2 regions of the Dehalobacter sp. genome follow, and region 2 is predicted to be linked to the other one. Evidence: riboswitches for the same ligand, from Rfam matches in the RefSeq annotation. Region 2 holds a riboswitch; the other holds the start of a gene.
What was found. A riboswitch is a leader RNA that binds a small molecule or an ion and turns the genes downstream of it on or off. The one in region 2 is predicted to bind thiamine pyrophosphate.
Positions count from the first base shown of each region.

Region 1: another riboswitch for thiamine pyrophosphate. It lies ahead of thiD (bifunctional hydroxymethylpyrimidine kinase/phosphomethylpyrimidine kinase); the one in region 2 lies ahead of OKX56_RS10465 (thiamine-binding protein).

Region 1 covers NZ_JAPDHR010000015.1:278,666-283,837, forward strand. Annotated here, with positions in the region: gene OKX56_RS05935 (M48 family metallopeptidase) at 1-711, shown strand, start outside; gene OKX56_RS05940 (TIGR03915 family putative DNA repair protein) at 714-1,457, opposite strand; gene OKX56_RS05945 (putative DNA modification/repair radical SAM protein) at 1,537-2,763, opposite strand; TPP riboswitch at 2,963-3,078, shown strand; gene thiD (bifunctional hydroxymethylpyrimidine kinase/phosphomethylpyrimidine kinase) at 3,197-4,003, shown strand; gene cytX (putative hydroxymethylpyrimidine transporter CytX) at 3,996-5,172, shown strand, end outside.
Region 2 covers NZ_JAPDHR010000037.1:3,965-9,136, reverse strand. Annotated here, with positions in the region: partial or broken gene OKX56_RS10485 (uroporphyrinogen decarboxylase family protein) at 80-259, opposite strand; gene OKX56_RS10480 (cobalamin B12-binding domain-containing protein) at 281-919, opposite strand; gene OKX56_RS10475 (CBS domain-containing protein) at 1,315-1,737, opposite strand; gene OKX56_RS10470 (demethylmenaquinone methyltransferase) at 1,978-2,697, opposite strand; TPP riboswitch at 2,884-2,990, shown strand; gene OKX56_RS10465 (thiamine-binding protein) at 3,106-3,393, shown strand; gene OKX56_RS10460 (ABC transporter permease) at 3,410-4,207, shown strand; gene OKX56_RS10455 (ABC transporter substrate-binding protein) at 4,292-5,172, shown strand, end outside.

The DNA of each region.
Region 1 (5,172 bases), on a different contig from region 2:
GGCAAAAGGCAAATTGAATATGAGCTTCGAAAAAGCAGCAAAGCAAAAAGATTGATTGTTACCATCAAACATCAGAAGTTAAAGGTTTCTGTTCCTGCCGAAATTACTTTTACCCAGGCCAGACGATATCTGGAAAACAATAAAGACCTGATATTAAAGCACATCGAAAAACAAAATTCAGCAGCAGGTGAAACTGCTGCGAAGGAATATGTTTCAGGTGAAAAACTACTGTACAGGGGCAGGCATTATCCTCTGCTGATCGAGGAAAAGGCCGGACCCGGAAGCTCCTCAGCATCGTTTATTGGAAGCAGGATCGTTGTAACCATTCCACCGGGGTTATCAAAAGAGAAGAAAAGTCAATCAACCAAAAAGATACTGGAAGAATGGTATATCCGGCAGGCCCAAAAGCTTCTTCCTGAACAGGTCGAATATTATGCCAGACAGCTGGATATTACCTACCAAAAACTTAGAATTAAGGATCAAAAAACAAAATGGGGAAGCTGTTCAAGCAAAGGATACATCAACTTAAATTGGCGCATTATCATGGCACCGAACCAGGTTGCGGCTTATGTGATTATTCATGAATTGGCCCATCTTAAGTACATGAACCATTCCAAGGAATTTTGGGCATTCGTGGAACAAATTCTGCCGGACTATAAGAAGTGGAAAAGCTGGCTGAAAGAACATTGTAATGAATTGATGGACGGATGAGATTAAAGCAGCTCCGATTTTCGAAATTCCACCAGGTTATGACGATAGCGCTGGGGGATAAAATGGGATTGGAGCTTTTTATTTTTGCGGTTTTCAATGCTGATACGGGTAAAATATTTAGCCCAGAGCTCCTGGTATAATTGTTCTGTCTCTGAATCAGGAATGGCTGCTTCCTCGGAAAAATCGGAAAGGTACCAGTCTTTTTTATTGCAGATGATCGCAAGGCTTCTTTTTTTGTCATGAATAATGAAACGTTCGCCTGCTAGCCTGTCGGCAAAATGGTCGGCCAGAAGAATTAATATATTATGATCCGGCTCCAGGGCCGAATAAAGATAACTGCGGGTATCCGTAAAGCGAAGTAGCCCCAAAAAGCGCTCTGCTTCAAAAGATACTTTCTTGGCTGTTTGCCGGATCGGCAATACCTCGGGATGAGAATGAATGCTGTCAATTTTCGGACCTAACTGAAAGCCCAGCTGAAGGTATTTTAAGATAAGGTTTTCTTTAGCGGTATTGTTCGAGAGGTATACATAATAGATCTGCATTAAGGAGTAGACAGAAATTTTTCTGTCTATCGCATCATAAACCCTGGCAGCAAGCACAGGATCACTTTGGATAACGGTAGATGGCGTGAACATATTGAACTGATACGAAGCCTCAGGATAGATTCCCTGGGCTCTTTGTTCATAATAGCTGTAATATATTGAAGTCAGCAGACCGTCAAAGCTTCCGTCATATAAATAATCCATTTTCAACAGTCCCTCATTCTTCGGAAGATTCCTAGAACCTTGTCAACCCTAAAATGATCATCTATGTTTACAGGATAAATCAGAACAAACATAGCTGAACGGGTTTGGCTACAGGTGCCAGGGCCTGGCGCACCAAGGCACTTTCTGCAGGGATGCCTCCGTAATAACAGCCCTGACACGTAATAAAATATTTAGCGCGCTTAAGAACCACACCCATTTTTTTAAGATGATTATAAGAAATATTACCCAGCCTGCGCTGCAGGATGATTCTCTGGGCGGAAGTCACGCCTACGCCAGGAATTCGAAGCAGCTCTTCATAAGAGGCTTGGTTGATTTCTAGAGGAAATAACTGCATGTTTCGAAGCGCCCAGGAAATTTTGGGATCAAAATCGGTATCCAAAAACGGACTTTGTTCATTGACGATTTCATCCGCTTTAAAGCTGTAAAATCTCAGCAGCCAGTCCGCCTGATAGAGCCGGTGTTCTCTAAGCAAAGGCGGAGAAGTGGAAAGAGCAGGAAGATTTGGGCCCTCATTAACGGGAACATAGGCCGAGTAATAGACTCTTTTCAACTGAAAACGGTTGTAAAGGGTTTCTGTGGCTTTAATAATGGAAAGGTCACTGTCTTTGCTTGCCCCGACAATCATCTGGGTCGACTGTCCTGCCGGAACAAATTTTTGGACGTGTCGGAAGATCTTTCTTTCGGAAGCGTTTTGCGTCATTTGATTATTAATTTGATTCATCGGCGCAAATAGGACGGGCAGTGTCTTTTGCGGCGCCAGGAGTTTGAGGCTCTGCTCTGTAGGCTGTTCAATATTAATGCTCATCCTGTCGGCGAGTAATCCGGTCTTGTTGACCAGCGCCGGATCGGCGCCGGGAATCACTTTGACGTGTATATATCCGTAAAAGTGATATTCATGCCTCAGAATGTCAAGAACCTGATAAATCCTTTCCATGGTATGATTTGGACTGCGCTCAATCCCCGAGCTCAAAAAAAGACCTTCAATATAATTTCGCCTGTAGAATTGAATCGTCAGGTCGGCAACTTCCCTTGGCGTGAAACTGGCTCGCGGGATATCATTTTGATTACGGTTAATGCAATAATGACAGTTATAAATACAGTAGTTGGTCAGAAGAAGTTTTAAGAGTGAAACACAGCGGCCGTCGGCAGACCAGGTATGGCAGATGCCAAATGATTTGGAATTGCCGATACCGCCTTTATTTTGTTTATTTACCCCGCTTGAAGCACAGGAAACATCATACTTGGCTCCATCGGCGAGGACTGCAAGTCTTTCCAGGGTACTCATGCTCATCACCCCAATAAATTTTAGCAGAAACAGAACAGAAATGCAAACATATGTTCGATAATTCTGCATAATACGGGTTCGGAGATAGATAAGACAAAAATAAGAACAAAAAATAAAAAAAAAGATCGACTTGAAATCTATTTCAGAAAATACTATACTAGGTTCAATTATTCTAATCTTACCAGCTCAAAATTAAATAACTTAATTTCAGGGGTGCCGGATCGAGGCCGGCTGAGATAAAGACCCAATGATGTCTTTGACTCCTATAACCTGATCCAGGTAATGCTGGCGGAGGGAAGAAGTTTTGGAATACATGAGATGTTAGACGTACGTATAGTACGTACTGCAATGTTTTTAAGCAGACAAAACACAAATCTTTTTCCGATTTGTGTTTTTCGTTTTTCTGCTCAGAAATCGAGAAAGAAGGTATCCTATGAAAAAAGTATTAACAATTGCAGGCAGTGACACTTGTGGTGGAGCAGGAATTCAGGCTGATTTGAAGACTTTTGCTGCACATGGGGTTTATGGAATGAGTGTGATAACTGCTGTGACAGCACAGAATACCCAAGGGGTTATTGCTGTGCAGGATATTAAGCCGGAGATTATCGGGAAACAAATCGATGCAATTTTTGAAGACATTGAAGTAGATGCATTGAAAATCGGGATGGTATCGGTAAGCGAGACTATAGAAACGATTCGGGATAGATTAATTGAGCATAACGTCAAAAGGATTGTACTTGATCCGGTGATGATTTCGAAAAGCGGATATCCTTTACTGAAGGAAGATGCCAGAAAGGCTTTGATTACAAACCTACTGCCGCTTGCGACCATCGTTACTCCGAATATTCCTGAGGCTGAGACAATTACAGGAAGGCCGATCCTAAATCTTCGGGATGTGAAGGAAGCAGCAAAAATAATTTTATCCTTGGGACCCGCCTGTGTCTTGCTAAAAGGTGGACACTTGGAGGGAACGGCGACGGATATTCTGTTTGATGGAAAAGTATTTTCTGAATTTAAAGCGCCAAGGCTGAATACGAAAAATACCCATGGCACCGGTTGTACCCTTTCGGCTTCTATTGCTGCAAACCTGGCCAAGGACATGGAAATGACCAGGGCCGTAGAAGCAAGTAAAAAATATATTACGATGGCGATAGAGCATTCGTTGGAAATAGGTAAAGGGGTAGGCCCAACGCACCATTTTTACGAAATTTATAAGAAAGCGGGAATGATGGATGAGTGATTCTAAAATACCTGATAATAAAACACAAGGGGTTCCTTCTTTCAGCCATTTTATCCTCTGGTTTGGGGCAGCAGTTTCTATTGCTGAAATCTATACCGGGGCATTAATTGCTCCCCTTGGTTTCAGCAAAGGTGTTCAGGCTATTCTGCTGGGGCATTTGCTTGGCGTTGTTATTCTAGGTCTCACCGGAATAATCGGTGCAGAAAAAAGAATTTCGGCCATAGAATCTACCCGAATTTCTTTTGGAAAATACGGGTCTTATGGTTTTTCAGTTCTAAATATTTTGCAGCTTCTTGGCTGGACGGCTGTGATGATTATTGTGGGCGCTCGTTCAGTCAATGAAATCAGCAAGATTCTCTGGGGCTTTAATAACCAGCTATTATGGAGCATTTTTATCGGTTTACTAATTTGTCTCTGGATTGGGGTCGGGATAAAAAAGCTTAACAAAGTGAATGCTCTGGCCGTAGGACTGCTATTCATTCTGACAATTGTCTTAAGCACGATTGTCTTCAAAAATCCTGGTTTAGCTGTCCAGATTCCAGATGGAGAGCTTTCCTTTGGTGCAGCAGTAGAACTTAGCGTAATTATGCCGCTATCCTGGTTACCACTGATTTCAGATTATACCCGTTATTCAAAGAGCCGCAAGGGAGCTTTTTGGGGGAGTGCCGGCGGCTATTTTGTCGGGAGCAGCTGGATGTATGTCATCGGACTGGGAGCGGCTATTGTTGCCGGGAATTCTGATATTTCGGCAATTCTCCTATCTGCCAATCTTGGAATTGCAGCAATGGGAATTGTGGTTTTATCTACGGTGACGACGACCTTTCTTGATGCTTATTCAGCGGGAGTCAGTTATCTGAATATCTGGCCGAAAGCAAATGATAAAATAGCTGGTCTGGTCATGACATTTATCGGAACTGTACTTGCCGTCATTGTGCCCATGGAACAGTATGAGAACTTTCTTTATGCCATAGGTTCCGTTTTTGCTCCGCTTTTCGCAATTCTTTTAACGGAGTATTATATCTTCAGAAAAAAGGAGATCAAGGAAGATCAGGCTATCAATTGGCTAAACATGCTGATCTGGGTTATAGGCGTTGTACTTTATCAGCAGTTTGCGGCGAGCGGTTTTTTCTTAGGAAGTACCCTGCCTGTAATGGTGATAACAGCAATAT
Region 2 (5,172 bases):
CCTTGTCTGCGAGTTCCGGAGCTCTTTAACGATATCACTCCAAGAAATCAACAATTGTTCTTCCATCGTGAAACACCTCCTATTTATAAATACCATACTCCATGACAAATTCATTTACGGCGATGATGTTTTCCGCCTTGCCATCCGCTGGTGCAAGAAGCTCCTTATCGGTGCCAAAAATGTATCCTCCGCCTGCCATACCATCGATTAATTCTTTCGCTTTGGCAATACATTCTTCCTTGGTCCGCTCTTGATAGAGGTTCATAGCTTCACTTATTGATCAACCCACCCATCTCTGGCATATTTTTACACCTTCAGCTGCGTTTGTCGAAAAGGCATCGGCACCTATACTTTTACATACATTCTCATTAACGGGTACTCCGCCGATAATCACCTTAACTGAATTTCTAAGGCCTGCTTCATTAAGCGCATTAACTGTTTCTTTCTTACTATCCAGCGCCAAAGTCAGTACGCCGCTTAATCCTATAATATCAGGGTTAACCTCTTTTACCTTGTCCACGATCTGGTTAACCGGAACATTGATCCCCAGGTCGATCACCTCAAAACTCGCGGCTTCAGCCACGGATCTGAAAATATTTTTGCCTATGTCATGAATATCTCCAAAGACTGTAGCTAAAACAATCTTTCCGCCTTTTGCTGAGGAACCTGCACTTAAAGCCGGTTTGAGCTTGTCCATTACACTTTGCAACACTTCCCCGGCGAAGACCAAATCTCCAATAAAGTACTCGCCCGAATCATAGCGTTCACCTACGAGTGTCATACCTTGCTGACAAGCTTTAACAACTTCTTGAGCTTCTGCGGCATTGTCGTCTTTACTTAGTACTTCATCAATGGCCTTGTTTAGCACGTCTTCGTCCAAATCGGACATCGCTTGAGTCAGGACTTTCAAATCCACCACTTCAGATCATCCTCCATAAAAATTTGTGTATACAAGCAACTATACCAAATATACATTTTTTTAAATTTAGTATGAAATGATTTTTAGAAATTTTATGTTCAAATATATCCGGATCATTGATTGCATCTTTAGAACTGCTTTAGCTGTAACATTACACAATCTTTTATGGTACATGTATCTCAATTCATACTTTTGGATTTTGTCTGACAGTATCTATTTATTGAATTTCCACCACATCGTAACTGCCTGAGAAAATTGCAGCACCAAACCATAAAAAAGAGCCGCTTAAAAATGATATTTTGTTTTCACTCATAAAACCTCCATAAAATATGTAATGGGATATGCCATTGTAAAGCATATCCCATTTATGATTGAAGTATCTTTCCTATCTGGCATTAATGGCTGATGCCTCGCGATATCCCGTTTAAAGCCTCTCCAGCCTCATTGATATGAATATTTTCAATCGCGAGGTCACCTAACGCAATGACCCCAATAATTTGCCCCTTGTTCAGCACAGGAAGACGTTTTACCTGGTATTCAGCCATGGTTTCAGCAACAGTATCGATATCCTGCGTGCCATCGATACAGATTGGATCTACCGTCATGCACTGCTCGGCCGTCATCTGGTTGACATCCTTGTTCGAAGCGATGACCCTCAGAACAATATCCCGGTCTGTAATAATTCCCAATACTTTGCCGGCCTGAACGACCGGAACAGCACCAATATCTTTATCTCTCATAATTTTAGCGATATCCGTAACTTTGGCTGCTGGGTCCACCCAGCTTACATCTGTTGACATAATATCCATGACCCGCATATAAAAAACACCTCCGTTTTAATATTTCCACTAGTTTTTCACTGAAACCAATGAATTATGTCAGTAAATAATCCCTTTGTAAAACGTTGATTTTAATTAAAGAAAAATGATTATCTATACTATCTTTTGCTGTAAAAATAAAATTATCCTCGGTTGACCCGGGGATAATTTTATTACGTTATTTACTGCTATTATTGTTGTTTATAATTGAATTCCTTATTTTTATTCTATTTGTTTGATTCATTTTGGTTTTCGGCCATACACGATCGCCACAACACCGCCGACAAGATTTTTATATCCCGTATCCTGAAGTCCGCATTCAGCAAAGATCAGGGTGAGCTGACGCTGAGATTCAAACTCACAGGCTGAATCATAAAGATACGTGTATTCTTTTTGTTTTCCGCCGTGGATTTTTCCCAGCCACGGGACGATCTTCTCAAAATACAGCCAGTAAAACTGTTTGAAAACCGGTATAGTCGGTTTTCCCATATCCAGAGATACAACCATCGAACCAGGTTTGACAACACGGATCATTTCCCGGATTCCGCGGCGCAGATCAGGAAGATTCCTGAGCCCCCAGCCAACGGTCGCTCCGTCAAAACTGTTGTCGGTAAAAGGCAAGCTCATCGCATTGCCCTGCAAAAGCTCAATACTCGCTTTGTAACGGTCATTTTCAATATTTTTCCGGCCCACAACCAGCATTTCCTCTGAAAAATCGACTCCGGTGACTCTGCCGGAATCCCCGACGGCGACGGCAATTTCTCTGGTAAGCTTGCCGGTTCCGCAGCACAGGTCAATCATCTTCATTCCGGGTTTAGCCTCGACAATCCTGACTGCTTTGGCCCGCCAGGCGTTATCCATCCCCATACTCATCAGGGAATTCATTAGATCATATTTCCCGGCAATCGCGTTAAACGTTTCCTTGACGTATTCTGATTTATCTTTGCCTGCAAAATCCATTTTCTCTCTCCTTGTACCATCTTGCCCAGTATATGGTCAGTACTATCATATGATAATTAGCCCAAATTGTCCAATTTAAGAACTATCTAGAATATCTCACCTGAGAAGCAAATGATCTGATGAAAAGCAAACAGTAATCTAAAACACTATTGCTAATGATTTTCAACTATGGTAGGATAAAACTAATTTAATAGTATGGGGAGCTGGGGATGCTGGCTGAGAGGGATATCACGTATCCGACCCTTAAAACTGATCTGGGTAATGCCAGCGTAGTAATAATAAAAAACTTTAATAACTGCGCTGCCTTTGCAGCGTTTTTTGTTTGTCGGTCATGGTTGATAAGCAGTGTCTTATTATTTACAAAGTCACGGACAGTAATCTATAAAATACGTGAAGGAGAAATGTATTTTGGCGAAGATAACAATGGCCTTTCAGGTCATTCCAAAAGTTGAGGAATCCAGAATCTATCCGGTTGTTGATGAAGCAATCAAAGTTGTCGCCCAAAGCGGCCTTCCCTACGAAGTCGGTCCGATGGAAACAGCACTTGAAGGAGAGCCTGATGAAATCTGGCAGGTCATCAAAGATGCTATGGAGGCTTGTATCAAAGCCGGGGCTTCCAGGGTAATGACCAATGTAAAAATTGACTATGTACCCCAGGGTTCCACGATCAATGAGAAAATTGCCAAGTACCGCTGAAAAGAAGGGATTCCCATTGCTGAAAAACAATAGCCGGAGATTCCGACCACCGGCTGTACTGCTGAGGTATGCCCCTGCCCTTTTCTTTTTGGTTGTGCTGCTGGCAGTCTGGCAGCTTACGGTAAATTACTTCAGCATCCCCCGCTGGCTTCTTCCCTCTCCTTCTCAGATCGGGAAAGCTCTCTGGAATACGAAGGACGTGATCTGGGGCCATACCAAAGCAACGATCATTGAGACGACGTTGGGCTTAGGGCTCGCTGTTGCTCTGGGCATGACGGTCAGCACACTAATGACGCTGTTTCCGCTGTCTCGGCGGGTGTTTTACCCATTTCTGATCATTTCCCAGACGATCCCCTTGATAGCGGTCGCACCGCTGCTGTTGCTCTGGCTGGGGTATGGGGTACTGCCTAAAATCTTGATTGTCGTTCTGGTCTGTTTTTTTCCGATCGCGATCAGTTTGCTTGAAGGCCTTGAATTAAGCGATTTAGATCTTCTGCATCTGCTGCAAAGCATGGGCGCATCCAAATGGCAGGTATTCTCCCTAATCCGTTGGCCTCACGCTATGCCGGCACTGTTTTCAGGCTTGAAAATTGCTGCTGCCTACAGTGTCATGACGGCTGTCATCAGTGAATGGCTTGGAGCAAGCCAAGGGCTCGGTGTCTATCTGCTGCGTTCTTCGAATAATTTCCTTACCGACAGAGTATTTGCAGCAATCATTGCAATCACTGCTCTCAGCTTCTTTTATTATGCAATCATTATTATTCTGACCAGGCTACTGCTTCCCTGGTATTCCCGATACAGACGGACAAGCTGACCCAGGGACGTATCTTTCGTCCCCGTAAACAAGGAGAAAAGATACGTTCCTTCGCCCCCCAAAAAATACAAGTGAGGTATAGAAATGAAAACGAAAAAGATATTGGTTACGTTTATTGTGCTCCTTCTGATTCTCACTGTGACTCTTTCGGGTTGCAGCAAACAGGCTGAACAGAACTCCGTCCAGAATAACCAGCCGGTTAAACTAACGCTTATGCTGGACTGGACACCGAATACGAATCATACCGGGCTATTTGTTGCTCAGGATAAAGGCTATTTCAAAGACCAGGGACTCGAAGTCAACATTGTCAACCCATCGAGCCAAGGAACACTCGAGCAGCTTGTTGCAACCGGAAAGGTAGATTTTGGTATCAGTGCACAGGAACAGGTTACATCTGCCCGCCTCAGTGACTTGCCACTTGTCTCTCTGGCAACTATCATTCAACACAACACCTCTGGTTTTGTCTCGCTGAGAAGCAAGAATATCCTGACAGCCAAGGATTTTGAAGGAAAAACATACGGCGGCTGGGGGTTGCCTTCGGAAACCGCGATCCTTACAGCGCTGATGCAAAAAGAAAATGCCGACTTCAGCAAAATCAACATGGTCAATATCGGGGAAACCGATCAGTTGGCCTCTTTGAATAGCAATATTGATCTGACCTGGATTTTCTATGGTTGGACAGGTATCCAGGCTGAAATCAGAGGACAGGAACTTAATATGATCTGGCTGAAAGATATCGACCCTGCCCTCGATTATTACACACCGGTCATTGTCTCGAACGAGGAAATGATTCAGAGTAACCCCGATACTGTCCGCAAAATGATGCAGGCAATCGGTGCCGGCTACGAATATGCAATTGGGAATCCGGAAGAATCAGCTGAAATCTTGATCAAATACGCTCCTGAATCCGATCCGGAAATGATCAAACGCAGTCAGGCCTGGCTGAGCCCGCAGTACAAAGCCGA